3 regions of the Cellvibrio chitinivorans genome follow, and region 1 is predicted to be linked to each of the others. Evidence: predicted binding sites of a transcription regulator. Region 1 holds the regulator's gene; each other region holds the start of a gene.
What was found. The regulator PhoB, encoded in region 1, activates phosphate uptake and scavenging genes when phosphate is short. The targets are predictions, from matches to a motif close to TGTCATAAANNTGTAACA.
Positions count from the first base shown of each region.

Region 1 (9,916 bases):
GACAGCATCAGCGGTTTAGTGGTGTTGTTGCAGATCAGCGTCAGCTGCTGGGATTTGTCTTTGCTCAGCACATCCGCCTCGCTTTTGACGATGGTGAGCAGCTGTTCAATATTGATCGGCTTGTGATTGTGCCCTGCTTCTGTCGTCTCAAGCTTGGAGAGCACCAGCAGGTCGTTGATCAGTAGCGACATGCGCTTGGCCTGCTGCATCATTTGTTGCAGGGGTTTATCCCAGCTGGGGGTGGTGTTGTTATCGGCGAGGGTTTCCACATAGCCGTTGATCACCGTCAGCGGGGTGCGCAGTTCGTGGGAGACGTTGGCGATAAAGTCCTGTCGCATCTGTTCGAGGTTATGTAGTTGCGTCACATCGCGTACCACAATCAAGCGCTCGCCTTTGCCAAATTGGGTGATCTGGAATTGCAGGTGGCGGGAGTTAAAGCGCGGCGATGGCAGCTCCAGCGGTTCGCTGAAATTGCCCTCTTCAAAATAGGCGACAAATCTGGGGTGGCGGATAAAGTTGATTACCGACTGCCCCTGATCTTTGGCGTGCAGCGCGAGCATGCGGTGCGCCGCCGGGTTCCAAAAGTCCAAATGGCCGCGCGCATCCAGAATCAGTAGACCGTCTTTGAGTGCCGAGCTGATCTCCTGAATCCGTTTGATCACCGCTTGCAGGTTTTCTTTTTCATCGCGCTGTTGTTTTTGCAGCTTGTAGATATTGTCGAAAATCTGCCCCCAAATGCCGCTGGCTTCGGGCGGGTATTCAGTCTGCTGGGACACAATCCATTGGTTGAGGCGGCGCATCTGGCGCAACATCAGCAGGATGAAAATGACGCAGCCGATCAGCAACCAAACAGCAATATTGCCGGTAACAAAGCCGATCAGGCTGCAAATGGCGAGGATAATGAGAATGCGCTGGAGTTCAGCGCTGAAACCTTTTAACAAGACCGACAACCTCGTGGCACATAGCGGTAGCAAGGTCGGGGCACCGCTGTAAGACCGTCTGAGACATGGATGTCGAAGATGAGCCTACAGGGATGTATTCACGGCGTGTCTTGCAGTGGTGTCCCGACTTTGCGACGAATTCAGTGAATCAGGCTTCGATACGGGTAGAGAAACGATAACCGGTACCGCGCACTGTCTGGATCAGGTCTTCGTGGCCATCCACAGTCAGGGCTTTGCGCAGGCGGCGGATATGCACATCAACCGTGCGCTCTTCCACATACACATTGCCGCCCCAGACGTGATCCAGTAACTGGCTGCGAGTATAGGCTCTTTCCTGATGGGTCAGGAAAAATTCCAGTAAACGATATTCGGTCGGGCCCATATCCACCGACTGGTCATTAATAGTGACGCGGTGGCTGGCGGGGTCGAGGCAGAGACCTTGCACGGTAATCGGTGCGGAGGTGATTTGTGGATCGGCGCGGCGCAATACCGCTTTCAGGCGGGCAACCAGTTCGCGCGGCGAGAAAGGCTTGGTGATGTAATCATCCGCGCCCACTTCCAGACCTTGAATCTTGTTGTCTTCCTCGCCTTTGGCGGTAAGCATGATGATCGGGATATTCACGGTCACTTCATCGCGCTTTAAGCGGCGCGCCAATTCGATCCCGCTGGTGCCGGGCATCATCCAGTCGAGCAGAATCAAATCGGGTTTTTCATCGATAATCAGGCCGTGAGCATCCTGGGCATTGCTCGCTTCCATGACATGATATTCGGCCATTTCCAAGGCCACGCGCAGCATATCGCGGATTGCAGATTCATCATCAACGATAAGGATTTTACGACCGGTCATATAAGTTCTACCTGAAATAACAGCTGAATGCCGCACAGTTTTGTGAAGCTAATGTTGCAGAGTATTAAATAATTTCAGTGTTACAAATTTATGACAGTGTAAACATTTCGCAAAAAAGTGTTATCGCGCTAGTTCTTTTAATAAAGCCTGATGAAAACGCTCTGGCGCTTGGATTTGTGGCGAGTGGCCTAAATCCGCGAAGTTAACCAGTGTCGCACGTGGAATGGCTTGCGCTGTTAAACGCCCGAGTTTTTTATAGTTGCCCAAGGTTTTTTGCAGCTCAGGGGGTGCGGCGTCTTTGCCTAAGGCGGTATTGTCTAGCTCACCAATCAAGAGCAATGTCGGCATTTTCAGTTGCGGGAATTCGTAAACCACCGGCTGGCTCATAATCATGTCGGCGGTCAGCGCCGAATTCCACGCCACCAGCTCCTTGCCTTTGCCGCGATACATGCCCGCCTGCATCTCCACCCATTGGTCAAACTCCGGGCGCCACTTGCCAGCGTAATAAGTCGATAACTGATACTTGCGGATGCCCTCGGCGCTGGTATTCAGATCGCGTTTGTACCAGTCATCCACACTGCGATAAGGCACGCCCAGTGCTTTCCAATCCTCAAGGCCGATGGGGTTTACCATCACCAGTTGTTCGGTTTGCTGCGGGTACATAAGCGCAAAGCGGGTGGCGAGCATGCCGCCCATGGAGTGCCCCATCACCGTGACTTGATTGACGCCGATAGAGTCGAGCAACGCGCGGGTATTTGCCGCTAACTGCTGGAAACTGAATTGATAATGCGCAGGTTTGCTGGATTTGCAAAAGCCGATCTGGTCGGCCGTCACTACGCGATAGCCTGCATCTACCAGCGCCTTGATCGTCCCTACCCAGGTCGCGGCGCAGAAGTTTTTGCCGTGCATCAACACCAGCGTACGGCCATTTGGCTGCGCGGGTTTGATATCCATGTACACCATTTCCAGCGCTTGCTGCTGGGATTCAAACGCGAAGGTTTTGGTGGGATAAGGGTATTCAAACCCTTCCAAGCGCGGACCATAAACGGCGGGTTCGGCAGCTTTGGCCAAGGCGGCGGTAGTGCTAGTGATCAGCAGCGAAAGACATAACCAGAACTTCATAGTTCGTCCTCTGTGGTGATGATGGGGTTGGGGTGAATTCAGGCGGCTACTCAAGCCGCCGCAGGCGTTTGACGGAGCGCGTAATCTGCGACCAGACCGACAAATACCGCTACGCCGACCCAGTTGTTATTGAGGAAGGCTTTAAAGCAGTCCTCGCGTTTGCGGAAGCGGATCAGCCATTGTTGATAGGCAAAGAGTGCGGCTGCGACTACCAATCCCAAATAATACAAGCCGCCTAATTCAAAGCGGTTGCCGACCAACACCAGCGCATAAATCGTCATTAGCTGGAGCACACCGGTCATCAGACGATCCTGCTCGCCAAACAAAATCGCGGTGGATTTGACGCCAATTTTCAGGTCGTCATCGCGGTCAACCATCGCATAAAAGGTGTCGTAGGCGACTGTCCAGAGCACTGTTGCCAAATAGATCAGCCAAATTCCCTGCTGTAATTCGCCCGCTTCGGCGGCGTAGGCCATGGGAATTCCCCAGGCGAAGGCTGCGCCTAAAAACACTTGAGGTAGATGGGTGTGGCGTTTCATAAAAGGGTAGCAGAAAGCCAGAATCAGCCCGCCGACCGAGAGTTTGATGGTGAGCGGATCGGTCATCAGTACCAGCCCGAAGGCGATCAGGCAGAGGGCGACAAACAGGCCGAGCGCCTCTTTGCTGGATACCGCGCCAGTGGCGAGCGGTCGGTTTTGAGTGCGTTTGACCTTGCCGTCGATTTTACGGTCGGCAAAGTCGTTGATCACACAGCCAGCGGCGCGCATCACGATCACGCCCAGAGTAAAAATCACCAGATTTTTGATGCTGGGCACACCTTTAGCGGCAATCCACAGGCTCCACAGGGTTGGCCAGAGCAATAGCAAGGTGCCAATCGGGCGATCCATACGCATCAGGCGCCAATAGATGGCGGCTTTTTGTTGCAGTTGGCTGGGCGATGCACTGGCTTTGGCATTTTTATCGGCTGATTTAATGATTTTCGCCACTTTTGAAGGTTTTTTTAACGCCGTTTTAACTGGGGGTTGGGTTTGGTTGTGTGGCTGATTTTGCGGCTGGCTTGTGGCTGTGCTTACTGAAGGGGGTGTAGATGGAGTTGTTGATGGATTAGCAGCGGTAGCCGCAGGCTGCGCCTTAGGCTTAGGGTTGCCCTTTTGCTTATTGGATGATTGCGGCGCTTTGGGGTTTTTGGGTTTTACATCTTTGCTCATGGCCAAAAGTCGCTTCTATTTATAGATAGTGTGTATGTGTGATTCAACCGTTCGGATTAAGTGCCTGCCGTGCAAGCCGGTCGGTGAACGCTGGTAGAAATACTTCGCTCACCAGCAGTGGTTTTTGTGGCAGCTGTTGTTCGCGCAGGCTAAATACCGAGCGTCGCCCCCAGAGAATTGAGGTGCCAGCCAGAGCGGCGGGAACATAGGCATGATCGCGGCTAATGCGCGCTACCGCAATGGCGCTGCGTGTTATCTGTGGCTGACTAAACAAAAACGCGCCCAGCGGGCGGGTGCCCTGCTTGCGTAAATGGCGCAAGCGACCGGTCAGGCTGGTGAGCGGCAAAATGCTGCGCGCAAATACCCAAGGTTCGTCGCAGCCGCACAGAATCACTTCGCGGATCAGCGCCAGCGCCGGGCGTTTCATGCCCAATACCTGCTGCTCATCCAACCGTGGCACTGCAATAATCTGGCGCACCACTTTCACCCTGAACTGCCCTTGGCTCGCATCAATCAAACGCGCCGTGAGCGAGCCGCTATGGCTCAGCCAATCCTGCAACGCAAGACTCGGCCGCTGCTGGCGAGCGATGCGACTAAGGGGTTGCCATAACAGGGGTCGCTTTAACAGAGGAAATACAGAATTGCGTGCAGCCTTGGGCAAAGGCTATCTCCTTCTTGCTGGATAAATGAGGGCAGTAAACGGGGCGGGAGTGTAGCAGCTTGTGTTTACTTGAGGATGAATTGCGCGCTGACATCCCTGAACAGAAATCGCGTTAGCATGGGGAAAAAACCGGCGCGGGTCTGCCGCAACGCCAGTATTGCGGGTAAACTCCAAGGTCACTCGATGAAATCGACGCAGCTTTTTACAGAAAATACGATGCTATACAACACATACAAAACAAACTAAGGAGCAAGATGATGCATAAAACCGATATCGTGGTCGCACTGGCGAACAATACTGATCTGGGTGTAAACAAGGCTGATTTGGTGGTCTCTGCCTTTATCGAACAAATTACCAATGCCCTGAGCCGCGACGAATCTGTCGCCCTGTTGGGTTTTGGCACCTTCAATGTAAGCTCACGCGCCGCGCGCGAAGGCCGCAATCCGCAAACCGGCGCGACCATTCAAATCGCCGCCAGCAAAACCGTGACCTTTAAGCCGGGCAAGGCGCTGAAAGACGCGGTTAACGAGTAACTCCCTAACATTCCTATCAGCTCTCACTATCAATAACTATTACGCGAGGCGACATGTCCCTGACCAATAAAATCCTGCTTGGTATGCTTTCAGGGCTGCTGGTGGGGGTGATACTCAACCTGCTGCTCGGGTTGGATGAAGCCCATGCCTCGGCGACCACAGCCTACGGTAAGTGGATTCAAGATGTGGTCGTCAACGGGGTTTTGGATGCCGTAGGTCAGGTGTTTGTGGCCTCGCTGAAGTTGCTGGTAGTGCCGCTGGTATTTGTGTCGCTGGTGTGCGGCGCCGCTTCGCTCGGTGGCCACAACCGCATGGGTGCGCTGGCGACCAAAACGGTAGTGCTCTATACCCTAACTACAGCCATTGCCATTGCCTTGGCGATGGGCGTGGCGATGTTGTTCCAGCCTGGCGCGGGTGTGGATATGGCAGTGGCCAGTAACTACGCGGCTCCACCGGCTCCCTCTATTAAAGAAACGTTCATCAACATCTTCCCCAGCAACCCGGTGCAGGCTATGGCGCAGGGCAATATGTTGCAGGTGATCGTATTTTCGATTTTATTTGGCATTGCTATTTCCCGCACCGGCGGCGAAGTTGGCAACAGCATGAAAACCCTCTTCGAGCAGCTCAATGAAGTTGTGTTGAAAATGATGATGTTGCTAATGGAATTGGCGCCCTACGGCGTGTTCTGTCTGATCGCCAAACTCTTTGCCTCTATAGGTTTCAGTGCTATCGCCGATCTGGCGCAGTATTTTTTCACCGTGCTTTTTGTACTCTTGCTGCACGGGTTTGTGGTTTACGGCAGCTTGTTAAAAACCCTCGCCGGTTTAAACCCCATCACCTTTTTCCGCAAAATGTGGAAAGTGGAAGTGTTTGCGTTCAGTACCGCGTCCAGCAACGCCACCCTGCCAGTGACCATGCGCACGGTGGAGCATGATTTGGGCGTTGACAACAAAGTCAGCAGCTTCTCGGTGCCGCTTGGTGCCACTATCAATATGGACGGCACGGCGATTATGCAGGGTGTTGCCACTGTGTTTATCGCGCAGGTGTACAACATCGACATAGGCGCATCTGGCTATTTGATGGTTATCCTCACCGCGACTCTCGCTTCCATCGGCACTGCCGGTGTACCCAGTGTCGGCTTGGTGATGCTGGCGATGGTGCTGCAGTCGGTGGGTCTGCCGGTCGAGGGTATAGCGCTGATTATCGGCGTGGATCGTCTGTTGGATATGGTGCGCACCGCCGTCAACGTGACCGGCGATGCGACTGTGTCGGTGATAGTCGCCAAAAGCGAAAACATGCTGGATGTGAGCCGCTACGAGGATAAAACCCTCAATACCGAAATTAAGCAGCTATAGATTCGAGCAATAAGTTGCGATCAATAGTTGTGATCAATAGCGGCCATCAATGACGGGTGGTGTGGTTGGGGTCGAAATCGACGCTGATCGATAAATCATCCGTCAGGCAGGGCCAGCGCTCCAGCTCCTCGGTCCAGCCGTTGTCGCGATGGGCGTTGACGTAATCGGTAAAGTTGGCGCCATCAAACTGATGCTCGTTGAGCAGCAACTCCGCAGAAAACAGCACTGCCTGATCCAGCTCATTGGCGAAAGGTTCGCCAATCAACTCATGGGCGATCACATTGGCGACGGTCATATCCATAGGCGCAAGCGGAATGCCGCTCATCGCCATAAATCGATCATTCACTTCTTCCAGCAGGCGATGGGCGAGATAGGCTTCATCGAGCAGCGCCTCCAGCTGGCTGTGCGGGCCGACAATCGACGGCGGCGACATAAAATAATCGCTCGCAATTTTCAGTAGCGGCTCCACTTCACTGGCAATGCCCGCCTCCTGCGCCATGCTGCGAATGGCGTCGATAAAATCCGGCACGTGTTTGATGTAGCGCACCACAAAGTCGGCCAGTTGCGTGGCAGCTTGTTGTTCCGGCAGCTTGATGGCGGCGTGCAAACGCTGCTTGCGGCACTCCACAAACTCCAGCAGCTTGTTGGTGGCAGCGTCCTGCTCCTGCGCCTGCCGGATCAGCTGGCGAATGGGGTTTAGGGGATCGGTCAATCTATTTCTCGGATAGTAGTTATAGGTAATCACATGGCAATCCTGCTGATGCTGCTGAATTCAATCGGGTGCGATTTAAAGGTAATCCATGACCTCACAAACGCAAGCGACGCCTAATAACGACTTTTTATAAAAAAACGGATGAGCGATGAAATCGGCCTGATGGCATTTTCTGTGCCATCAGGATGGGTTAAGTAGGAATAAAAATCAGAAGGCACCAGACAGCTTCAAACGCACACTATTGTCGATATCTCCGGTGAAATACTGCTGAAACTGCAGGCTCAGATCGAGGCTGCCGAGGGTTTGGCCAATGCCCAACACGCCGTAAAGGCCGCCATCTATGTCTATATCTTCCGAGTAGCAATTGCGGCAGCCGCTAATCGCGCGCTCGGAGTAAAGCATGCCGCTCACCCCGCCGCGCACAGTCACAAAGGTCATGTTGTCCTGACCAAAACGATACTTGGGGCCGTACTCGGCAAACACCATAAAGGCATTGGCGTCGGATTCGGAGTAGTCGATATCGCCCCAGTAGTCCTCAATATATTGCGCAAAAGCAGCGTTGTCGCGATAAAACAAAAAGTTGATGCCTAGCGACAGAGTATTTTCTGTTGCGCTTGAATAGTACTCAGCAGCACCGCCGACGGCAGTAGCGCTTTCTTTGATGCCCTGCTCGGCTGCGGTTTCCTGATCAAAGGTCACGTGATCCACATGGCCTGACCAGCTCCAACCGGTGTATTCCTGATTGTTAGGGTTATTGCTGGAACTGGCAAAAGCACTGGCAGAGGCAAGTAAGCAAGCGCTCAGCAGGCAGCGGGTAAACAGGGTCTTGGCCATAGTAGAAATCCATAAGGGTTGGCGATGGAGAAGGGTTTTGCAGCGATTTTGAGTGGATAAATCTGTATGCCAACTTAACAATCAGCCTGATAGCGCAGCTTTCCGTGAATTTGGCGCCCCGAGTCTATATAATTCGCGCATCTTTCGTTCCTGCGAGACTTAGTTATGTCAGACCGCATTGCACAGGTCACTCGTAATACTCTTGAGACCAAAATCAGCGTCAGCCTGAATCTGGATGGCGCCGGTAAAGGCGTGTTCAACACTGGTGTCCCTTTTCTTGAACACATGATGGACCAGATCGCCCGCCACGGCATGATCGATCTGGACGTGACCTGCGACGGCGACACCCATATCGACGACCACCACTCGGTGGAAGACATAGGTATCACCATCGGCCAGGCCATCGCCAAAGCAGTGGGCGATAAAAAAGGCATTCGCCGCTATGGCCACGCCTATGTGCCCCTCGATGAAGCCCTGTCGCGCGTAGTGATCGACTTCTCCGGCCGCCCCGGTCTGGTAATGGATATTCCCTTCACCCAAAAACGCGTCGGCCAGTTTGATGTGGAATTGTTTTGGGAGTTCTTCCAGGGCTTTGTGAATCACGCGGGCGTAACCCTGCATGTTGATAACCTGCGTGGCCACAACGCGCACCACCAGATCGAAACCGTATTTAAAGCTTTTGGTCGCGCGCTGCGTATGGCGCTGGAAAAAGATCCGCGTATGGAAGGCATCACTCCTTCCACTAAAGGAACTTTGTAAGCGATGACAGACGCGGTAAATAAACAGGCGAATGGGAAACAAACCGTTGCTGTAATCGACTACGGCATGGGCAATTTACACTCAGTCAAAAGTGCGCTGGAACATGTGGCGCCGGAACAAAATGTTGTTGTGACCTCTGATCCTGCGGTCGTTGCAGCGGCAGATCGCGTGGTCTTCCCCGGTGTGGGTGCAATCCGCGACTGTATGGCGGAAATCAAACGCCTCGGCTTTGACCAACTGCTGCGCGAGCAAATCGCCACCGGTAAACCGGTTTTGGGGATTTGTGTTGGTATGCAGGCATTAATGGATTTCAGCGAAGAAAATGGCGGCGTCGATTGCATTGGCATCTTGCCGGGAAAAGTGCGCTTCTTCGGTGAAAATCACACTGACAGCACAGGTGCACATTTAAAAGTGCCGCACATGGGCTGGAATCAGGTCCATCACAATGATCACCCGCTCTGGGCCGATATTGCGCAAGACAGTCGCTTCTACTTTGTACACAGTTACTGCGTGATTGCCGAAGATGCTAGCTTGATCGCCGGTACTTGTGACTACGGCTTCCAATTTCACGCGGCGCTGACGCGGGGCAATTTGTTCGTCGCCCAGTTCCACCCGGAAAAGAGCCACACCGTTGGCTTGCAGCTGTTAAAGAATTTTTTACATTGGGATGGAAAAGCGTAGGTTGGGCAGCCATGCCCAACATTGTCTTTTCGCCACCTTTGTTGGGCATGGCTGCCCAACCTACATAATCTGAAAGAATGAGATTTTTACATGTTAATTATCCCCGCAATTGATTTAAAAGATGGCCAATGCGTGCGTTTGCGCCAGGGTTTGATGGACGATTCCACTGTATTCTCCGACGATCCCGTCGCGATGGCAGCACAATGGGTGCAACAGGGCTGCCGCCGTTTGCACTTGGTGGACTTGAACGGCGCCTTTGAAGG
Region 1 covers NZ_JAYKKN010000001.1:764,439-774,354, forward strand. The annotation lists gene phoR (phosphate regulon sensor histidine kinase PhoR) at 1-941, opposite strand, end outside; gene phoB (phosphate regulon transcriptional regulator PhoB) at 1,090-1,788, opposite strand; gene SPL68_RS03250 (alpha/beta fold hydrolase) at 1,909-2,910, opposite strand; gene ubiA (4-hydroxybenzoate octaprenyltransferase) at 2,961-3,836, opposite strand; gene SPL68_RS03260 (chorismate--pyruvate lyase family protein) at 4,162-4,779, opposite strand; gene SPL68_RS03265 (HU family DNA-binding protein) at 5,037-5,312, shown strand; gene SPL68_RS03270 (dicarboxylate/amino acid:cation symporter) at 5,366-6,667, shown strand; gene SPL68_RS03275 (hypothetical protein) at 6,714-7,379, opposite strand; gene SPL68_RS03280 (hypothetical protein) at 7,587-8,213, opposite strand; gene hisB (imidazoleglycerol-phosphate dehydratase HisB) at 8,379-8,972, shown strand; gene hisH (imidazole glycerol phosphate synthase subunit HisH) at 8,976-9,653, shown strand; gene hisA (1-(5-phosphoribosyl)-5-[(5-phosphoribosylamino)methylideneamino]imidazole-4-carboxamide isomerase) at 9,744-9,916, shown strand, end outside.

Region 2 (9,916 bases), 710 kb from region 1:
TAGCGCCAAACAGGAACGCGAGGCGACCGGCGTTATCGCCAGCGGTGAAGTCGATGTTGAAACTGTAGTTCGCCATGCTGGTGCCCAAGGCGATGGTTTGCAGCAAATAGGTACCGCCCGCCGATGGGTTCAGTTGGTTTTCCGACAAGCGCAGCTGGATATTGCGTGGCGATTCTGCGCGTGCGCGGAAGCTTACTTGATAGCGATAGTTGCGCTTCAAGCCAAAGCCTTCGGTGTGTAATTGATAGGAGCCTGATCCCGTACCTTGCGCCGCCGCAGTCACACGCGCTTCACCATTTACCACTGAATAAGCCGCACCCGAGCCGTCGTAGTTTTCGCCCGTCCAGCCGCTCAAACCACTGGCGAAGTTACCGTTGTTCAGTACGTTAACGCTGCGATCCAATTGCGCAGTGCCTGCCGGTTTTGGATAGACGTTGGCGACATCTTCAAAGGCTTTGAATTCCAGCAGCCAGATGGGCTCGGCTTTATCGATACGGCCTTTGGTGACGAGTTTGATGTAGCGATAAGTCTTGTTTACATCAAAGGTATGCGTCGCCCAACCCACAGCATCCTGATTGGAGGTCAGCACATATTCCCAGTTGCCGGATGCGGTTTTGCCGTAAATCTCGTAAGACTTGGGCAGATTCCACGCCCATTCAATCCAGAAGTATTTGATCGGCTTGTCCACACCGTAATCGATAGTGACCGAGTGCATGTTGTCGTCGCGCGGGGTGGCCCACTTGGAACCGACGTAGCCATCGGCTGCGTTTTTGGCGCTGTTGTCGCGGTAGGCGTTATCACCTTCTTGCAAGTAAGCGTCTGCCGTTACCGATACCGGTGCCATCCAACCTTTGAGTGAATAAAAACCTTTGGTGTTGTTGGTCGGGCGGAAGAAGCTGTATTTGCTCTCGTCGATGTACTTGTGCCAGCTGTCGGTCGCTGGCAGCGGCCAGTGAGCGACGTAGTCCACGAGGAAATCAGTACCGGCGCGGCCGATATTGGTGTTCATAGCGGCGGTATCTATGTACTCGTATTCAGTCACGCCATTGGTAGTGCGGGTGTAGCCGGTTTTGTTGGCGACGTTCGCATTGGTGCTGAACTGGTTGTAGTTACCTACGTCCGGCCACTCCACGTGGGTGATGGCGTGGTTGAGGATCATGCGCATCGGCGATACGTACGGCCAAGGTTGATCGCCGCGCTCGGCTTTAGTCCAAGTGTAGGTTTTTACGCCGTTGACGTAGTACTCAACGTATTCAGGCGTTTTGATCACACCGTAGGTGATGTACTGATCGCTCGGGTTAATGCCCAGTTGCGCGTAAGTAGTACCAAACGGATTGCCGCCATAAGCCGCATAGGGTGCTGACCAGTGAGTCTGCGGTGCTTTACTCGCGTTGGCGCCAGTGAACTCGATAATGTCCAGCTCTTGGCAGGCGGTCCAACCCACATCCGGGAAGTTACCCAGCAGCCACCATGCGGGGAACTCACCATTGCGCGCCGGTGGCATTTTGATGCGTGCTTCGAACTTGCCGTACACAAAAGTAGAGTCATCGGCGATTTGTGATTCGATCCGCCCCGCGCGAATAAACAGCGGCTTGCCCTGATTGGCGACACCGCCGTAGTAGTCTTGAATCTGGCCATCCATATAGCGCGCTTTCAGGTTCAGCACCTTGCCATCGCTTGCGCCCGCATCCGGTTGGCCTACGCGGAAAGTCCAATCCGCGGCGGGATATTCAACGTCTTGATAGTCGATATCTTCGCCGTTCACAAAGATGTTTTTTTCCACCAACCACTTATTGCGGTCGATGCTTACGCCATCGAACTGATCGACAAAGCTGGTGTTGGCGTTGGGGCTTGCCCACCAGGGATCGTTGTAGGCGGTTTGGGCTTGAGCCGCGCCGGCACAAAGGCCAAGCAGTGTTGCGGCTAATGGTTTTCTTTTCAAAAAAGAGAGATGTAGTAAGGACATAGTTCCTCCAAGGGAATTATTTTTTATTCGGTGGAGTTGATTACCCGGTTAAAAAACCCGGCATGGCATTGCTGCAATGCCGGGTGACAAGTTCCGCGCTCATCGGGTCTGGGAGCGCGGTTGAGGGAGCTTTTTGCCCTCCTCCCTCTGGGAGGAGGTTGGGTGGAGGGTATGAATCACCAGCCCAGCACGCGCGCTTCCCAGATCGAATAACCCCACTGGTTTGTGGCACTGCGGGCGGTGGCGTAGATACGCACATAGCGGTAGTTGCCCGCGATGTTGAGCGTATCGGTGCGTTCGCCAAAGGTGCCGCCGGAGCGGGTCGCGAGGGTGGTCCAGCTGTTGTTGTCGGCGAAGTTGGTTGAGTTGGAACCCTGCACCGCATAGGTCGCTGCGTTAGCTGCTTCCCAATCGATGGCGATGCTGCTCAGGGTTTTGCTGCTGCCTAAGTCCAGAACTATCCAGCTTGGGTCAAGCGCGTGCGCCGATTCCCAACGAGTGCCGCTGTTGTTATCAATCGCATTGGCGGCTGGGGTTAAGGCGGTGCTGGCGGTAGCGGCAACTATGTTCAGCGGTGCAGCAGGTGCAACACTGGACGATGAGCTGCTAGCGACTGAACTGCTAGCAGCCGTGCCTTGGGCGTAGACTTTCAGTTCCCAGATCGAATAGCCCCACTGGTTGCCAGTGCTGCGCGCGGTGGCGTAAATGCGCACATAGCGATAGTTGCCACTTACCGCGTTGGTGTCAGTGCGGGTGCCAAAGGTGCCACCGGTGATGGTTTTTAATGTCGTCCAGCTTGCGCCGTTAGTAGAACCCTGGATTTGATAGTCGGCAGCGTTAGCGGCTTCCCAATCAATCACGACTTGGCTCAGGGATTTAAGGCTGCCCAAGTCCACCATGATCCAGCTGGGGTCTATGGCGTGGTTGGACTCCCAGCGAGTGCCGCCATCGCCATCAACTGCATTGGTTGCAGGTGTTAATGCAGTGCTGGCCATAACCGGACGCCCCTGGGAAACCAATACCGGCGGACAGTTGCTGCACGCGGCGGTGCTTGAGCTGCTACTTGAAACCGCTGAGCTTGAGCTGCTTGAGGCGACCGAGCTGGATGGCACACTGCTGCTGGAGCTACTGGACGGTGCTATCACGCTGCTGGATGAACTGCTCGACGAGTTGCCCGAACCTGCCGGTGCATCCTTGTTGTACTCCATCACGCGGAAGTTATCGAAGTAGAAAGTGCCAGTGCTCGCAACGCCGGGGGTGATAAGGAAGATAAGCTGATCGATACCGGTAAAGGGTGCCGATGCCTTGTTGTTCGCCCAATCGCCCAGTGCCGCGCGGAAGTTAAAGTTGAATTCCAGTGTCTCCCATTGGCCGGTTTTGGTGGTCTCGGTTTGGTAGAAACTGTGGCGACCGACTTGCCAATCCGCAGGTGTCACCGCTGCAACTTGCAGCTCGTTTTCCAGATTCAGGGAGATTATGGTGCCCACTGGCGCGGTGGTGTACACATCCACTGCCACGCGCACCATGCCGTGCTGGGCATCCATCGCATCGGGAATGCCGGTAATGCCATTGAATGCGAGGGTGTCATAAGTCGCGCCAGCATCACGCACATAACGCAGCACGTTGGCGGAGTTATTGACGGCGTTAGGCGCAGGGTTGGCGACAGTCGCGCGTACCCCGCTGGTGTAAGGCGCGGCTTTGATTGCACCGTTACTTACGCCATCAAAGTTGGCGATGGTTTGCTTGACGCTGTAACCATTGTCCGGCCAGACAATACGGATATTGTCGATATAGAAATCTGCAGCGCGATAGTGGCCTGCTTCAACCATCAACACGAGGTTGTCTGCTTGGCTGGCAGCGATATTGGAATCCGGTGTGCCGGTATAACCCAGCTCAACGGTATGCCATTCACCGGCTTTACCGATGGTGCCGTTAAAGCGCGCCAAGCGACCGGTATTGCCATCCCAACTGGGGGTGACGCTGACCACGGCGTTGTTTTCCAAGCCGCCGCCGATCTCTTTACCGAGCAGATTGGTGGCTGATGCTGGGTAGTAAACATCGGCAAAAATCTTGGCGCGACCGGAGCGCAGTTCGCCCGCGTTCAGCTTGCCAAAGCCGCTGAGTTTGAGGTTATCCCACTGTTGGCTGGCATCGCGCACATAGTGCAGCACCTTGCTTGAAGTGTTGACCGCGCCGGGGGCTGGGTTATTAACAATCGCACCCGCACCCATAGCTACGCCATTTTGCAAGTGAGTAAGTCCTAACCCGCTTTCATAACTTGCCAGCGTTTGCGTGCGACCTTGTTCGATAGTGACGGGCTTGCTCACGGTTTTGAGGCTGCAACCGCTGTTGAAGGTCACGTTGAAGTTGCCAGAGCGGGCAGAGTTGCCAATGGAAGCGACTATCTCACGGGTGCCTTGGCCAGAAACGATGGTGACGCCAGCGGGAACTGACCAGTTGTAGCTGGCAGATGCTGGACCATCGACACGGTATTTTTTGTAGGCATCGCCACGGTAGATGTAGGTATCGCCTTCAATCGACCAGCTGGCATCGTTCTTATATACAGCTACATAGTCCACCTGCATCAACTGCTCAGCGGCTTCGGTGCCGTTGGGGTTTCCGGCCAGTGAACCGCCCATCGCCAAGTTCAAAATCACATGGAAGGGACGGTTGTAGAAGGAATTCCAGTTGGAGCGGACGGGGTTTACACCGTCGAGTTTGCTGCGCGAGCTGGTGATTTTGGGTACGCCGTCAATCGACCAGACCATATTGTCTTCGTACCATTCCACCGCGTAGGTGTGGAAATCGGTCTTGGTGCGACCGGCTTCGGGGGCGATCAGGTTGTCCGGGTTCGGCCAGCCGGTATTGCCGTTGTAGGGCCAGTAGGCGCCGTAGTGCAGGGTGCCGAGAATATCTTCGCTGGTATTTACGGTTTCAAGGATGTCGATCTCACCGCCCTGCGGCCAGCCGTGTGAATCGCGCTGTTGCTCGCTGGTGAGCATCCAGAATGCAGGCCAGGTGCCTGAGTCGCTCGGCGCTTTAATGCGCGCTTCGATCTTGCCGTAAGTCCAATCCTGTGCGTTTTTGGTACGCAGGCGGGCGGATGTCCAGCTTTTGCCTTCGTAGTTCTCGCGAATCGCCTTGATGTTCAGCAAGCCGCCGCTGACCCACATATTTTGCGGGCGATCCGTGTAGTACTGGAGTTCGCCATTGCCGCCGCCGTCGCCGTTCACTTCTTGCGACCAGTTGTTGCGATCAAGGGTGGTGCCGTTGAAATCGTCTCTCCAGACCTGATTCCAACCGCAGGTTTGCCCGTAGGCCGCTTGTCCGATAAGCAAGAGTGATAAGGGAAGTGCTGCGATGGAGCACTGCTTGGTTGAAAGCAGTTCTCTCGCCTTGGCGAGCTTTTTCATGATTGCCTCTTGTGTCTTTATTGTTAGCGTTTGTCGTTTTTATCTTGTGGTGCTGGTCATGCAGTCTCTCGGCTGCATGGGCGGCACTATTTCATTCGAACAGAGGCGGGTTCATCCTGATTTTTGCGATTTGTAGAAAACTGAGAAGCCCCACTTAGTGAAATCGCAAAGTGGGAAGCGATAAAAAGCCCGTGCTGATGATCAGGGCGGGCTTTGGCGACAGATGAATCTGCGGTTTGAAACAGGTATTAATAAATAGAAGGCACAAACATCGCTTCGGGAATGGGGGCGCGGTAGTAATCCGGGTTGTACACCCGCGCTGGCAGCTCCACTTTCGGGTGTTCCACTTCGCCGTAGGGCACCTGCGATAACAAGTGGTTGATGCAATTCAAGCGTGCGCGTTTTTTATCGTCCGCGCCTACTACCCACCAAGGCGCTTCAGGGATGTGGGTGCGTTCCAGCATCACTTCTTTGGCCTTGGTGTACTGCTCCCAGCGGCGACGGGATTCCATATCCATGGGCGATAACTTCCACTGTTTCAGCGGGTCATGCACGCGCGCTAAAAAGCGTTTGTGCTGCTCGCTGTCGGTGATCGAAAACCAGTATTTGATAAGGATGATGCCGGAGCGTATCAGCATGCGTTCAAATTCAGGTACGGTGCGGAAGAATTCGTCGTACTCATCGTTGTTGCAAAAGCCCATCACCTTTTCCACGCCAGCACGGTTGTACCAGCTGCGGTCAAACAGCACGATTTCCCCGCCCGCAGGCAGATGGGAAATGTAGCGTTGGAAATACCACTGGGTGCGCTCGCGGTCACTTGGCGCGGGCAGGGCGGCTACGCGGCAGACGCGCGGATTCAATCGTTGCGTTACACGCTTGATCACGCCGCCTTTGCCGGCGGCATCGCGGCCTTCAAACAGCACCACGACTTTGAGTTTTTTATCCACCACCCAGTCCTGCAACTTCACCAGCTCCGATTGCAAACGCAGCAGCTCGCGGAAGTACAAACGGCGGTCAAGCTCCTTGCCTGGTTCTGCCTTAGCGGTTTCAAGCAAGTCATCCAAGCGCTCGTCGTCCAGCTCCATTTCCATTTCTTCGTCGAGGTTGTCCATCATCTCCTCGTACATAAACCGCTCGTAATCAAAGGCGGGCAATTTCACATCATCATTCATGGCGGGCTCCCGTTAGAAAATGTTGCGCAAAATCAGGAAGGCGATGGCGCTCAAAATCGCCGCCGCTGGCAGGGTGATCACCCATGCAAGTGCGATAGGTTTCATCAAACCCCAGTTGGTTTGGTTGTTAACTAAACCTATGCCCAATACTGCGCCGATCAAAATGTGCGTACTGGAAACCGGCAAACCCATAATCGATGCCAGCATTACTACTGCCGCGGCTGAAAGCTCAGCGGAGAAGCCAGACGCCGGGTGCATTTGGGTGAGGTTGTGGCCGACGGTGGCGATTACTTCTTTGCCGATAAACCAGAGGCCGGCGATAAGTGCGATACCAAAGGTGATCATGGCCGCGGTGGGAATGCCGGCTTCCGAGCCGATCTGGTTGGTGCGCAATACTTCAAGAATTGCAGCAAATGGGCCAATCGCATTGGCGATGTCGTTGGCGCCGTGGCTGAAGGCAAAACCGGCGGCGGTGAATACTTGCATCCAACTGAACATCAAAAAGGTCGATTTGCTCAGGGTTTCGCGTTTGAGAGTTTTGGCGAAGATGAAAGTAGCCATCCACACGCTGGCGGCGATCATGCCCAGAATCAGGTAGTTGTGCAGGGTGGTTAACCCCAAGTCCAGATTCTTCAATCCCTTAAACAGCAGCATGGAACCAATCACCATGGCGCCTACGGCGGCGATCATCGGCACCCAGTTTTCCAATGCGCGATGGCTATCTACTTCATTGCGCTGGGCGTCTATACGCAGGACTTCCTTGTAGTAGTCGGATTCCAGCTCATGGGGGTGAAAATCGCGATCATTCATCACGTGCATGTCGCGCGTCATCGCATGGGTGTAGGCGATTTGTTGCACTTCCGACAAGCGCTCAAATGCCTCTTTGTGTTTTTGCAGATGGTCGCGTTTGTTTTGGCGAATATGCTCAAGGCGCGCATCAGCATCATCGTTGTAGCGCAGGATGTGTTTTTTGATCTGGAAAAACACCGCGTAAGACACCAATCCACCCAGCACTGGCGAGAGCACCCAGGACACGGCGATCTGCCCGATTTTGTCCCACTGCACCAGCGCCAAGGCCGAGCCGGTGCCGCTCATCAAAATGCCCAAGGTAATCGAGCTGCCCACAATGGCGCCGATAATCGAGTGAGTAGTTGAAACCGGGTAGCCCTTTTTTGTCGCAAACAGCAACCAGACAGCTGAGGCGATCAGGGCGGACATCATGATGTAGACAAAATCCATAGGTGCGACGGCCATCGCCCCTAAATCCACAATGCCGCCGCGGATGGTTTTGGTTACCTCGCCGCCCGCGATTACCGCGCCGCTCACCTCAAATACTGCCGCAATCAACAGCGCCTGCTTTACCGTGAGAGTGCCAGCGCCCACGCTGGTGCCGAAGGAGTTGGCAACATCGTTACCGCCAATGGTGAAGGCCATAAACACGCCGAAGGCGGTGGCTAATACAAATACCAAACTGTGATTGTGCTCGGTATAGCCCAAGCCCCAAAACAAAAAGTAACTGGTAGCGGCGATTAACAGAGCGCCAAAAAAAATGCTGTAGGGCGAGATACCGCCATTGCCACCGGACACCGGCAGTGTCGATGTTGACGCTGTGTGGTTCATAAAAACTCCTGTAGATCGAATTGAGTTGGCTGAGCGGCCTTGGAGGTGGTCTTGCGGTTGTTAGGTTTCCTTGGGTCAAACTAGGCGGGGCAGGTGACAAAATGATGACGGGGGGTGGCGTTTAGGTGCTGATTTTGAAGGTGAGAGGCTATTTTTGTCGGGCGCGATAAGTTGGGCAGGTAAAACCAAGCTACAGCGGGCTTTGTCCTTGCATCTCCTGTATCAAATCCGTACAATTCCGCACCCCAAACCGGCCGGGGGCATGAGATGTGCAAGCATCCAAAAACCGGCTACTCCTTGTTTCACCTCACTTGAGGGAAACTTTAACCCGTAAGGAGCTAACATGCGTCATTACGAAATCGTGTTCCTGGTTCACCCGGACCAAAGCGAACAAGTACCTGCAATGGTAGAGCGTTACACCTCTGCTATCAAAGCTGACGGTGGTTCTGTTCACCGTTTCGAAGACTGGGGCCGTCGTCAATTGGCCTACTCAATCAACAAAGTACACAAGGCTCACTACATTCTGTTGAACGTAGAGTGCTCTGACGCTGTGTTGGAAGAGTTGACTACCAACTTCCGTTACAACGATGCCATCCTGCGTAGCATGGTTCTGCGTGAAGATGCTGCTATCACTGAAGAATCATTCATCATGAAGGCCGAGAAAGAAGGCCGTGAGCGTAAAGCACGTCCAGCACGCGCTGAACGTCGTGATGATGCTGAAGACCTGTCTGACGAAGACAGCGCTGAAGCTGATGATTTCGAAGAAGAGCAGGAGGTATAACCCATGGCACGTTTTTTCCGTCGTCGTAAATTCTGCCGTTTTACCGCTGAAGGCACCAAGCGCATCGACTATAAAGATGTTGAAACGCTGAAAGCTTACATCACCGAAACTGGCAAAATCGTTCCAAGCCGTATCACTGGCACCAAAGCTAAATACCAACGTCAGTTGGCTACTGCTATCAAGCGTGCTCGTTACCTGGCTTTGATTCCATACACTGACAGCCACGAGTAAGGGGTAATAGAGATGGAAGTTATTCTGCTCGATAAAGTAGGTAAATTAGGCGCTATCGGTGACAAAGTAAGCGTTAAGTCTGGCTACGGCCGTAACTACCTGTTGCCACAAGGCAAAGCGGTTGCTGCTACTGCTAAAAACATCGCTGACTTCGAAGTTCGTCGCGCTGAATTGGAAGCTGCTGCAGCTGCCAAAATCGCTGAAGCTACTGCTCGCGCTGAGAAGCTGGCCGCACTGGAAGTGACCATCGCTGCCAAATCTGGCGACGAAGGCCGTCTGTTCGGTTCTATCGGTACTCGCGACATCGCTGAAGCAATCTCTGCTGCTGGCGTTGAAGTTGCTAAGTCAGAAGTTCGCTTGCCACAAGGTGTAATTCGCGAAGTTGGTCAATACGACATCGACGTTCAGTTGCACTCTGAAGTGATCCAAGCTGTTAAATTGGCGGTTGTTGCTGAGTAATCCCTCAGCGATAAACGCTTTGCGCGTCAGCTTAGGCTGACAAGCAAGCCGAAATCGGGCACTATCGACACCCCTTCCGGGGTTTAGATGTGCCCGATTTTTTTTGCGCAACATTTGCTCAATAATCATTCCAATAGAACAACGCCAGCAGTGTTTTGACGACCTATGCCTGAATCCAGTTTCGACTCCGCCAGTTTTGAGGATCGCCTCGCCAACGAGTTATCCGGCCACAACGCCTTGCCCCACTCGGTAGAAGCCGAGCAATCGGTACTGG
Region 2 covers NZ_JAYKKN010000001.1:1,473,141-1,483,056, forward strand. The annotation lists gene SPL68_RS06210 (discoidin domain-containing protein) at 1-1,966, opposite strand, end outside; gene SPL68_RS06215 (discoidin domain-containing protein) at 2,143-5,379, opposite strand; gene ppk2 (polyphosphate kinase 2) at 5,628-6,551, opposite strand; gene SPL68_RS06225 (inorganic phosphate transporter) at 6,564-8,171, opposite strand; gene rpsF (30S ribosomal protein S6) at 8,515-8,952, shown strand; gene rpsR (30S ribosomal protein S18) at 8,956-9,183, shown strand; gene rplI (50S ribosomal protein L9) at 9,196-9,642, shown strand; gene dnaB (replicative DNA helicase) at 9,808-9,916, shown strand, end outside.
Region 2: SPL68_RS06225 (inorganic phosphate transporter) is a predicted target of PhoB. The motif match lies at 8,264-8,281, and genes of this name have one in related genera.

Region 3 (9,916 bases), on a different contig from region 1:
TTCGGTGATCAGCGTATTGGTCAATTGATGGAAATCGCCATGAAGCCGCAGCAAGGCAAAGTCTGGTTTGGTGTTGCTCCACCGGATCTGACCTTGGTTGCACGTGCTCGTTCACCTGAGTGGCTGTACACCTACCTGCGCAACTTCTATAAAGATGAAACGCGTCCTTGGGGTGTTAACAACCGTGTGTTCCCGAACGTGGGTATGCCGCACGTGTTGATTGGCCCGCAAGGTTTGCTGGAGTGCGGTGCTGGTCCAAAACTGAATCATCACGGCGGCGCTTTGCGCAACGATGTGGGTGAAGTGGTAGTGGATGAGCATTGCGGTGCTTTGAAAGAAGGCAAAATCAAAGGTTCTATGTCTCAGGCTGAGTTTGATGAGGCGGTATATGATCTAGTGAACTTCCTTGAGTATGTTGCTGAGCCTATCGCGGTTAAGCGTCAGTCGATTGGTTTGTATGTACTCGGATTCCTGGTGATCCTATTTATCTTTGTCTACTTCCTGAATCGCGAATTCTGGCGAGATATTCACTGATAACAAAAACGGGCGACTTAGGTCGCCCGTTTTGCTTTTGGCTCGATTAAATTGAGCCTCACACAAAATACCTGTAAGTTGTCGCCGGTATTCATTTGAACAGCTAAGGAACTCTCTATGTCCATGACCTCCAGTCGCCCTTATTTTTTGCGTGCCATCTACGAATGGATATTGGACAACAATTGCACTCCTCATATTTTGGTTGATGCCCATGTGCAGGGCACGCAAGTGCCGCAACAGCATGTGAATAAAGATGGCCAGATCATCCTGAATATTTCCCCATCTGCCATTAAAGACTTTTTTATGGATAACACCGCGGTATCGTTTAACGCGCGTTTTAGTGGTGTCGTTAATAATTTATATGTGCCTTGCGGGGCGATTTTAGGGATTTATGCGCGTGAAAACGGCCAAGGCATGATGTTCGAACCAGAGACAAATCCACAGCCACCAGTGCCGCCATCTCCTGCACCTACCCGTCCTGAGCCTGTATCCCCCTCGGGAGCAGCACCAAAGGCCAAGCGCCCTGGGCTTAGAGTCGTCAAATAACGGTAAGCCTGAGAGCTCAACGAGCCAGTTAAAAAACACCAGCTTCGGCTGGTGTTTTCATTTGTGCATGAGAAAAGGCTGCGGAAAATATTGTGACGATTCAAAGACATTTTTGTGACAAAAAACTCTGTTTGGTCATATTACTGTCATATTTGCTGGATAAAGTGGCCGCCAATGGAGAGGGAAAGTCTCTTCATCAACACGCAAAATTGATTATTCACGAATGACTAAACGGAGCGCTCTATGAACGCTATGAAGATTATCAAAGGGTTGGTATTGGCCGGCTCTATGGTGTGTGCAGCCGCGCTGCAAGCAGCGGTTGACCCAAAATTGCCAGAGTACAAGGCGGTAACTGGTGTATCAGGTAACGTGAACTCTATCGGTTCCGATACCCTCAACAACCTGATGACCCTCTGGGCGGAAGACTTCAAAAAAGTCTATCCAAACGTGAACATCCAAATCCAGGGTGCCGGTTCTTCTACTGCACCACCAGCGTTGACTGAAGGTACTGCGAACTTCGGCCCAATGAGCCGCATGATGAAAACTGAAGAGATTCAGGCGTTTGAAGCCAAGCACGGCTACAAACCAACCGCAGTGCCAGTGGCTATCGACGTATTGGCTGTTTACGTGAATAAAGATAACCCGATCAAAGGTTTAACCATTCCTCAAGTCGATGCCATTTTCTCTGCTACCCGCAAATGTGGCGGTGCTAAAGACATCGTTCGCTGGGGTGAAGTAGGTTTGACTGGCGCTTGGGAAAACCGCGATTTCACCATTTACAGCCGTAACGCCGTATCGGGTACCTACGGTTACTTTAAAGATGAAGCTCTGTGTAAAGGCGATTACAAAGCCAGCGTACTTGAGCAACCAGGTTCTGCATCTGTAGTGCAAGGTGTTTCCGAGTCTATCAACGGTATTGGTTATTCAGGTATTGGTTACATCACTTCAGGTGTTAAAGCGGTACCTTTGGCCAAGAAAGAAGGCCAACCTTTTGTAACTGCTGAAGCGTCTCACGCGCTTGACGGTTCTTATCCGCTGTCACGTGTGCTTTATATGTACATCAACAAGCACCCGAACCGCCCGCTGGATGCAATCCAATTGGAATTCATCAAGCTGGTTCTGTCCAAGCAAGGTCAAGAAACTGTAGTGCGCGATGGTTACATCCCGCTGCCAGCAACCATGGTGACCAAGGCTCTGGCTGAGTTTCAATAAGCACCATGTGTGATCGAAAAAACGCCGACTTAGTTCGGCGTTTTTTTATGCAAGTCATCACTAAAAAAGATGACAGAAATATGACAAAGATCTGGTGTTTGTAACAAAAGTGTCATTTTTGGTTGTTAGCATTTCCACGCCAGATAACTCAGGTGAGTAGACCATGTCCGAATCAGCCGCAGTGGCCAAGCCAACTCAGAGCTTGATGCCAACAACCGAGCAGCGCAGCCGCCTGCGTCGCATTCGTCAATTTAAAGATAAGCTATCGCGCTACGGGGTAATGACTGCCGGTTTGGCGGTAGTTTTTTCTTTGGGATTGATTTTTTTCTACCTGTTTTCCGAGATCGCGCCTCTGTTTCGCGGGGCATCGGTTGAGATTACCCATCAATACACGCCGACGCAGTTGCAGCAGACTGAAGCCGATGCCACAGAATACCTAACCTTGGAGCGCTACGAAGAAATCGGAGCCAGTTTCAAGCGTAGCGGTGCAGTGAATTTCTTTTCAGTGAACGATGGCAGTCAAATTCTGAATGCCCAAATTCCGGTGAGCGAAGGTGCGACCTTTACCCGTTTGGCGACCAGTACGCCCGACCAAGGTCTGATTGCCTACGGTTACAGCAATGGTCAGGTAGCTTTGGCCAAGGTGAATTACGCACTTAGCTATCCCAACGACAAACGCAAAATCACTCCAAGTCTGGTTTTCCCGCTGGGCGAAAACACTTTGCAGTTGGACGAGCAGGGTGCGGCCATTACCCAGTTGGCGGTGCAGGATTCGTCCAGCGGTATTTTGTTGGGGGCACTGACTGCCGATAAGCGCCTGTTATTGGGCGTGTTTAGCAGCAATACCAATATGATCACCGGCGAAGAAACGCTCAGCCAAGAGATTTTCACTCTGCCTGCGTTGCCCGAAGGTGTAACGCCGATTGCTATTCAAGTCGATGAAAGTGCGCAGCATTTCATCGTTGCCGACGACAAAGCCCAGCTGTGGCTGTACAACATCATCAACCCTAGCGCGCCAGTGCGTCAGGCACCGGTTGCTGTGCCGGGCGGTAAAATTACTGCGATGGAGTTTTTGGTAGGTACAGCTTCATTGGTGATAGGCACGGATCAGGGTGAGGTCAGCCAATGGTTTTTGGTGCGCAACAGCGACAACGTGTATGAAGTGAAATTTGTGCGCGCATTTGATTCGCTTGAGGGCGCAGTTGTCCGTGTAACTCCCGAGCACGCTCGCCGCGGCTTTTGGGTCAGCGACGACAAAGGCAATGTCGGCATCTATTACGGCACCTCCGAGCGCACCCTGTTCCTCGACGAGTTAAGTGATAAATCCATAGTGCAGATGGCCGTTTCGCCCATCCATAACCGCGCGCTTTTGCTCGATGACAGCAACAATCTGGCGGTAGCCGATGTGTGGAACAAGCACCCAGAAGTGTCGTTCAGTTCACTCTGGCAAAAGGTTTGGTACGAAGGGCGTGAGTCGCCCGAGTACATCTGGCAGGCGTCTTCAGGTAGCGATAATTTTGAAGCCAAGATGAGCTTTGTGCCGCTCTCGGTCGGCACCCTGAAAGCCGCATTTTTCGCCATGCTGTTTGCTATCCCGCTGGGCGTGGCCGGTGCTATCTACACCGCTTACTTTATGACGCCCAAACTGCGCGGCTTGGTAAAACCCACCATCGAAATTATGGAGGCCTTGCCGACGGTAATCCTCGGTTTCCTTGCTGGTCTCTGGTTGGCGCCGTTTGTGGAAAACCATCTGCCGGCTATCTTTGCGATTTTGATTGCCTTACCGGTGATCATGATTGTCACCGGTTATATCTGGAGCCGCTGCCCCGAATCCCTGCGCACCAGTGTGCCCGAAGGTTGGGAAGCGGCGATTTTGATTGTGCCGATCATCCTTACCGTATGGCTGTGTGTGGCGCTTAGCCCAATGACCGAAGTTCTGGTATTTGGCGGCAGCATGCGCCAGTGGTTTACCGAAAATGGCATCGACTACAGCCAGCGCAATGCTTTAGTTGTGGGAATTGTGATGGGCTTTGCGGTGATCCCGACTATCTTTTCCATCGCTGAAGATGCCGTATTCAGTGTGCCGCGCCACTTGACTCAAGGCTCGCTGGCGCTGGGCGCCACTCGCTGGCAAACCGTAGTGGGCGTGGTATTGCCGACCGCCAGCCCCGGTATTTTCTCCGCGATGATGATGGGCTTCGGCCGCGCCGTGGGCGAAACCATGATTGTGCTGATGGCGACCGGTAACAGCCCGATTGTTAACTTCAATATCTTTGAAGGGATGCGCACTTTCTCCGCCAACATTGCGGTGGAACTGCCGGAAACGGCGGTGGCGAGTACCCACTTCCGTGTCCTGTTCCTTGCAGCCCTTGTGCTTCTGGCGCTGACGTTTGTAGTGAATACTTTGGCTGAAGTAATTCGCCAACGTCTTCGCAAGCGTTACAGCAATCTGTAATTGGGTGAGATTCGATGAAAAAACTGACATCTAGACAGACCTCCTGGTTTCAAAGCGGCTCACCTTGGGTCTGGCTCAATGGTGGCGCGGTTGCGCTGAGCATGATCATGGTAGTTGGACTGCTGGGGTTGATTGCCATCCGAGGCTTCGGCCACTTCTGGCCAGCAGATATTTTGCAAACCTCGGTAACTGATCGCAGCGGGCAGCAACACATCATCATGGGTGAGTTCGTGCGCGATGAAGTCATCACTGCTGCGGTTGCACGCGACGGTGGTTATGAAGTACCTGACGATCTGGAAGTGATTACCCGTCACCTGATCAAACTGGGCAACCGCGATATCAGCGGACGCGATTTTGTCTGGTTTCTCGATATGGGAATGGGCAAATGGGAGTACCCAGCTGATGCTGTGTCGATCGAGCGTCGTGAGTGGGGCAACTTCTACGGTTATCCCGTTGCGATTCAGGATAATGGCGCACAAGTAAGCAAGCTGGGCGACCAAAACTTCTGGCAGGAGCTGGATAAGCGTTTGGAGCGCGCGCTGGAGTTGCACGAACAGGTTTCGCGTATTGAGAAAGTCGATATTGGTCGCATCAACAACGGTATGGATGAACTGCGCCTTGAGCGTCGCCGTATGGAGTTGGATGGCGTGAAAGGTGAGGCTATGGCCTTGGCTGATGCCGATATGGCCGAGCGCCGCGCTGCGCTGGAAGCCGAGTATTCACTGATCAAAACCAAACGCGATGAAATTCTCGCCCAGGCTACACGCGACAAGTTGCAGGTGCGCACGGCCGATGGCAAGCAAACCGTGATTGGTTTCGACCATATAGTGCGCGTGACGCGCCCGAACGAACTGGGCGTAATGGGCAAGCTGGCGCAGTATGCAGATCGTTTGTGGGAGTTTCTGGCCGACGAACCGCGTGAAGCAAACACTGAAGGCGGTATCTTCCCCGCGATTTTCGGAACCATCACTATGGTGATTGTGATGTCGATCATGGTGACACCATTGGGTGTGCTGGCAGCGATTTACCTGCGTGAATACGCCAAGCAAGGCACTGTGCTCAAGTTGATCCGCATCTCGGTTTACAACCTTGCCGGTGTTCCTTCGATTGTGTACGGCGTATTTGGTCTGGGCTTTTTTGTGTACATCCTCGGCGGCAATATCGACCAGTTGTTTTACCCTGAATCCCTACCGTCACCAACCTTTGGTACGCCGGGGTTGTTCTGGGCATCGCTCACCTTGGCGCTGCTGACGCTGCCGATTGTGATTGTGTCGACCGAAGAAGGTTTGTCGCGTATTCCAAGCACCATTCGCCAAGGCAGTCTTGCACTGGGTGCGACTAAAGCAGAAACCCTGTGGAAAGTGGTAGTGCCGCTCGCAACCCCAGCAATGATGACCGGTTTGATTCTGGCGATTGCCCGCGCTGCCGGTGAAGTGGCACCGCTGATGCTGGTAGGCGTAGTAAAACTGGCGCCGGCATTACCGGTTGATGGTAATTATCCTTACCTGCACTTGGATCAAAAAATCATGCACTTGGGCTTCCACGTTTACGATGTGGGCTTCCAAAGTCCCAACGTAGAAGCGGCGCGTCCATTGGTCTATGCAACTTCGTTGACGCTGGTATTGCTGATCATTGTGTTGAACATTGCAGCGATCCAAATTCGTAATAATTTGCGCGAGAAATATCGCAGTGCATCGGATTAATCTGCTGCAATAAATTTGTCATGAAATTGAAATAATTTAGTGAATTTTATTTTTGGTTTTTAAAAACAGGCACAACATATGAGTCCGACAGCATTGGTGGAACCGATCAAGCTTGAAGTAAACAATCTCAATTTGTACTACGATCAAAAGCGTGCGTTAAACGGTGTGAGTTTGAAAATACCGGAGAAAAAAGTAACGGCATTTATCGGCCCGTCTGGCTGCGGTAAATCGACTTTGCTGCGCTGCTTTAATCGTATGAATGATTTGGTGGATTCCTGCCGCGTAGAAGGGCAAATCCTGCTCGATGGTCAAAACATTTATGACAAAAGTGTCGATGTGGCAGAGCTGCGCCGCCAAGTGGGAATGGTGTTTCAAAAGCCTAATCCGTTTCCTAAATCGATTTATGAAAACGTGGCCTATGGTCTACGCTTACAGGGTGTTAAGTCCAAGCGCATTCTGGATGAAGTGGTAGAAAAATCCTTAAAAGGCGCTGCACTCTGGGATGAAGTAAAAGATCGTCTGCATGAAAATGCATTTGGTTTATCTGGTGGTCAGCAACAGCGTTTGGTCATCGCGCGCGCAATTGCGATTGAGCCGGAAGTAATTTTGTTGGATGAGCCAGCATCGGCGCTCGATCCAATCTCAACATTGAAAATTGAAGAGTTGATCAACGAGTTAAAGCACCAATACACGATTGTGATTGTAACGCACAGCATGCAACAGGCAGCGCGCGTTTCTGATTACACCGCGTTTATGTACATGGGTGATCTGATTGAGCATGGGTTGACTGACACGCTCTTTACCAATCCCACTCACAAACAAACAGAAGATTACATCACCGGCCGTTACGGTTAATGCGGAGGCGCATCATGGTTATGGATATTACGAGTCACACTCATCACATCTCACAACAATTTAATATCGAGCTGGAAGCCATTCGCACCCATTTGTCCGAAATGGGCGGCATGGCACAGCGTCAGGTTAACGATGCAATTCAAGCGTTGATTGATGCCGATGTTGAGCGCGCCGAGCAAGTTGTGCGCGCGGATTTTAAAGTTAACTCAATGGAAATGGCGATAGATGAAGAGTGCACGCGCATTCTCGCTCGCCGTCAACCGGCCGCGAGTGATTTGCGTTTGGTGATCGCCGTTACCAAAGCGATTACCGACTTGGAGCGTATCGGCGACGAGGCAACAAAAATCGCGCGTCAGGCCATTTCAATGAATAAAGATGGTCAATCGCCACGCGGTTACATTGAAGTGCGTCATATTGGTGGGCACGTTTCGCGTATGTTGCAAGATGCGCTGGATGCGTTCGCGCGCCTGGACATGGATTTGGCACTGAACGTGGTGCAAACCGATAAACAAGTCGATATGGAATACGGCTCAGCCATGCGCGAGCTGGTGACGTTTATGATCGAAGATCCGCGCAGCATTACGCGCGTGTTGAGCATCATGTGGTCGCTGCGCGCACTGGAGCGCATTGGCGACCATGCGCGCAATCTGGCGCAGTACGTGATTTATCTGGTGAAGGGTGAAGACGTGCGTCACTCCAATGTGGAAGAGATCACCGAGAATCTCAACAGCAAGGAATAAACAGCGAGAGCAATTGTCGGCAAAGGTTGAGCCAGCTTGGCTTACAGCATATTTTTTGCGTGACTAAACTGGCGTCCTCTTGTTAAATAACCCGCGTCTGCGTGCAGGCGCGGGTTTTTTTATTTTCAGATCACATGGGGTGTCCGTTGCTCTTTCGATAAGGGCAGATGACAGCGACGACAATTAAGCCTTGTCGGGCACCCCAATAATATATAATATAAATAGGCTAAATTAATATGCTGGATACAGGGCGCAACCTTACTCACCAGTTAACCCATCAGTTGGGTGCGGCAATTGTTCAAGGTCAGTACGCGATTGATAAATCCTTCCCTACTGAAGCGGAGTTATCGCAACAGTTCAATATCAGCCGCAGTGTGACCCGTGAAGCGGTCAAAATGCTCACGGCGAAAGGGCTGATTGCCTCGCGTCCGCGGCAGGGAATTCGGGTAATGCCGAGTACCCACTGGAATATGTTCGATGCCGATGTGCTCAGTTGGACGCTCAATGCACGCCCCTCACTGGAGCTGCTGCGCGAATTTACCCAGCTGCGTATGGCGATTGAGCCAGAAGCGGCGGTACTGGCGGCGGAAAACCATCAAGACAGCATAAAAATGAAAGCCATTGGCGATGCGCTCGCCCGCATGAAGCGCGCCGATGAAGGGCACGATGATCCGCTCTCGGCCGATATCGAATTTCACTGCGCAATTTTGGCGGCGGGTAATAACCGCTTCTTTTTCCAGTTGCGCGAATTTATTCAGGTCGCCCTGCGCGTCAGTATCGCCAGCACTAACCAATTAAAAGGGGTGTTGACGGCAGATTACGATGATCACAAGCGCATTTACGATGCGATTTGTGCTGGCGATCAGGAAGCGGCAAGTAAAGCAGTTAAAACATTGCTGCAAGAAGTGATGCAGTTGATTAATGTATCTCTGGTTAAACCTACATAGCAGAAGCAGGTCTTACACAACCGCCTATGCTTATGTGCGACTTTCTTGAAAAGTGCGCCTGAACCGAGAGAGAAGATCAACATGTATAACTACTCAGCCCACCAAGGCTACACCCGCTACCCGAGCTTGCAGGATCGCAGTGTGTTTATCACTGGCGGTTCTACTGGCATAGGCGCAGCCTTGGTTGAAGCCTTTGCCGCACAGGGCGCAAAGGTGGCATTTGTCGATATCGATGAGCCAGGTGCAGTGGCGCTTTGCGATGAATTAGTGGCCAAAGGCTATGCGCGTCCCTGGTTTGAAGTCTGTGATGTCAGCGATATCCGCGCATTGCAGCGCAGCATTGCCGATGCACAACAGGCGCAAGGTGATATCAGCGTGCTGATTAACAATGCAGCGAACGACCAGCGCGTGGATACCCGGAGCATCACCGAGGCTGATTGGCACCGAAGTTTGGCGATTAATCTCCATCCGGCATTTTTTGCTGCCCAAGCCGTGCAGCCGATGATGGCCGCGTTAGGTGGTGGTTCGATCATTAATATCAGCTCGATCAACGTTCAGTTCGGGCCGCCAAAGCTGGCCAGCTATATCACTGCCAAAGCAGGTATTTTGGGGATTTCAAAAGCATTGGCGACGGATTACGGTCTCGATAACATCCGCGTGAATTCCATCTTGCCCGGTTGGGTAGCGACGCCCAAGCAATTGGAAAAGTGGCTGAGCGAAGAGGAAGAACAGGAGTTGATGAAGCGTGTGTGCCTCAAAAAACGTTTGGGCGCACACGATGTTGCCAATCTTGCATTGTTTTTAGCGGCGGATGATTCAGCGATGATCACCTCGCAAGAATTTGTGATCGACGGCGGGAGAATTTAAGCAGCACTTAACCCGCCCGGTTTTACAAATATCAACCCGGAAGCATTCATTGGTCGG
Region 3 covers NZ_JAYKKN010000008.1:103,071-112,986, reverse strand. The annotation lists gene SPL68_RS17160 (ubiquinol-cytochrome c reductase) at 1-534, shown strand, start outside; gene SPL68_RS17155 (ClpXP protease specificity-enhancing factor) at 652-1,080, shown strand; gene SPL68_RS17150 (PstS family phosphate ABC transporter substrate-binding protein) at 1,324-2,292, shown strand; gene SPL68_RS17145 (ABC transporter permease subunit) at 2,456-4,747, shown strand; gene pstA (phosphate ABC transporter permease PstA) at 4,762-6,450, shown strand; gene pstB (phosphate ABC transporter ATP-binding protein PstB) at 6,529-7,305, shown strand; gene phoU (phosphate signaling complex protein PhoU) at 7,326-8,045, shown strand; gene SPL68_RS17125 (FadR/GntR family transcriptional regulator) at 8,282-8,992, shown strand; gene SPL68_RS17120 (SDR family NAD(P)-dependent oxidoreductase) at 9,074-9,859, shown strand.
Region 3: SPL68_RS17145 (ABC transporter permease subunit) is a predicted target of PhoB. The motif match lies at 2,361-2,378, and genes of this name have one in related genera.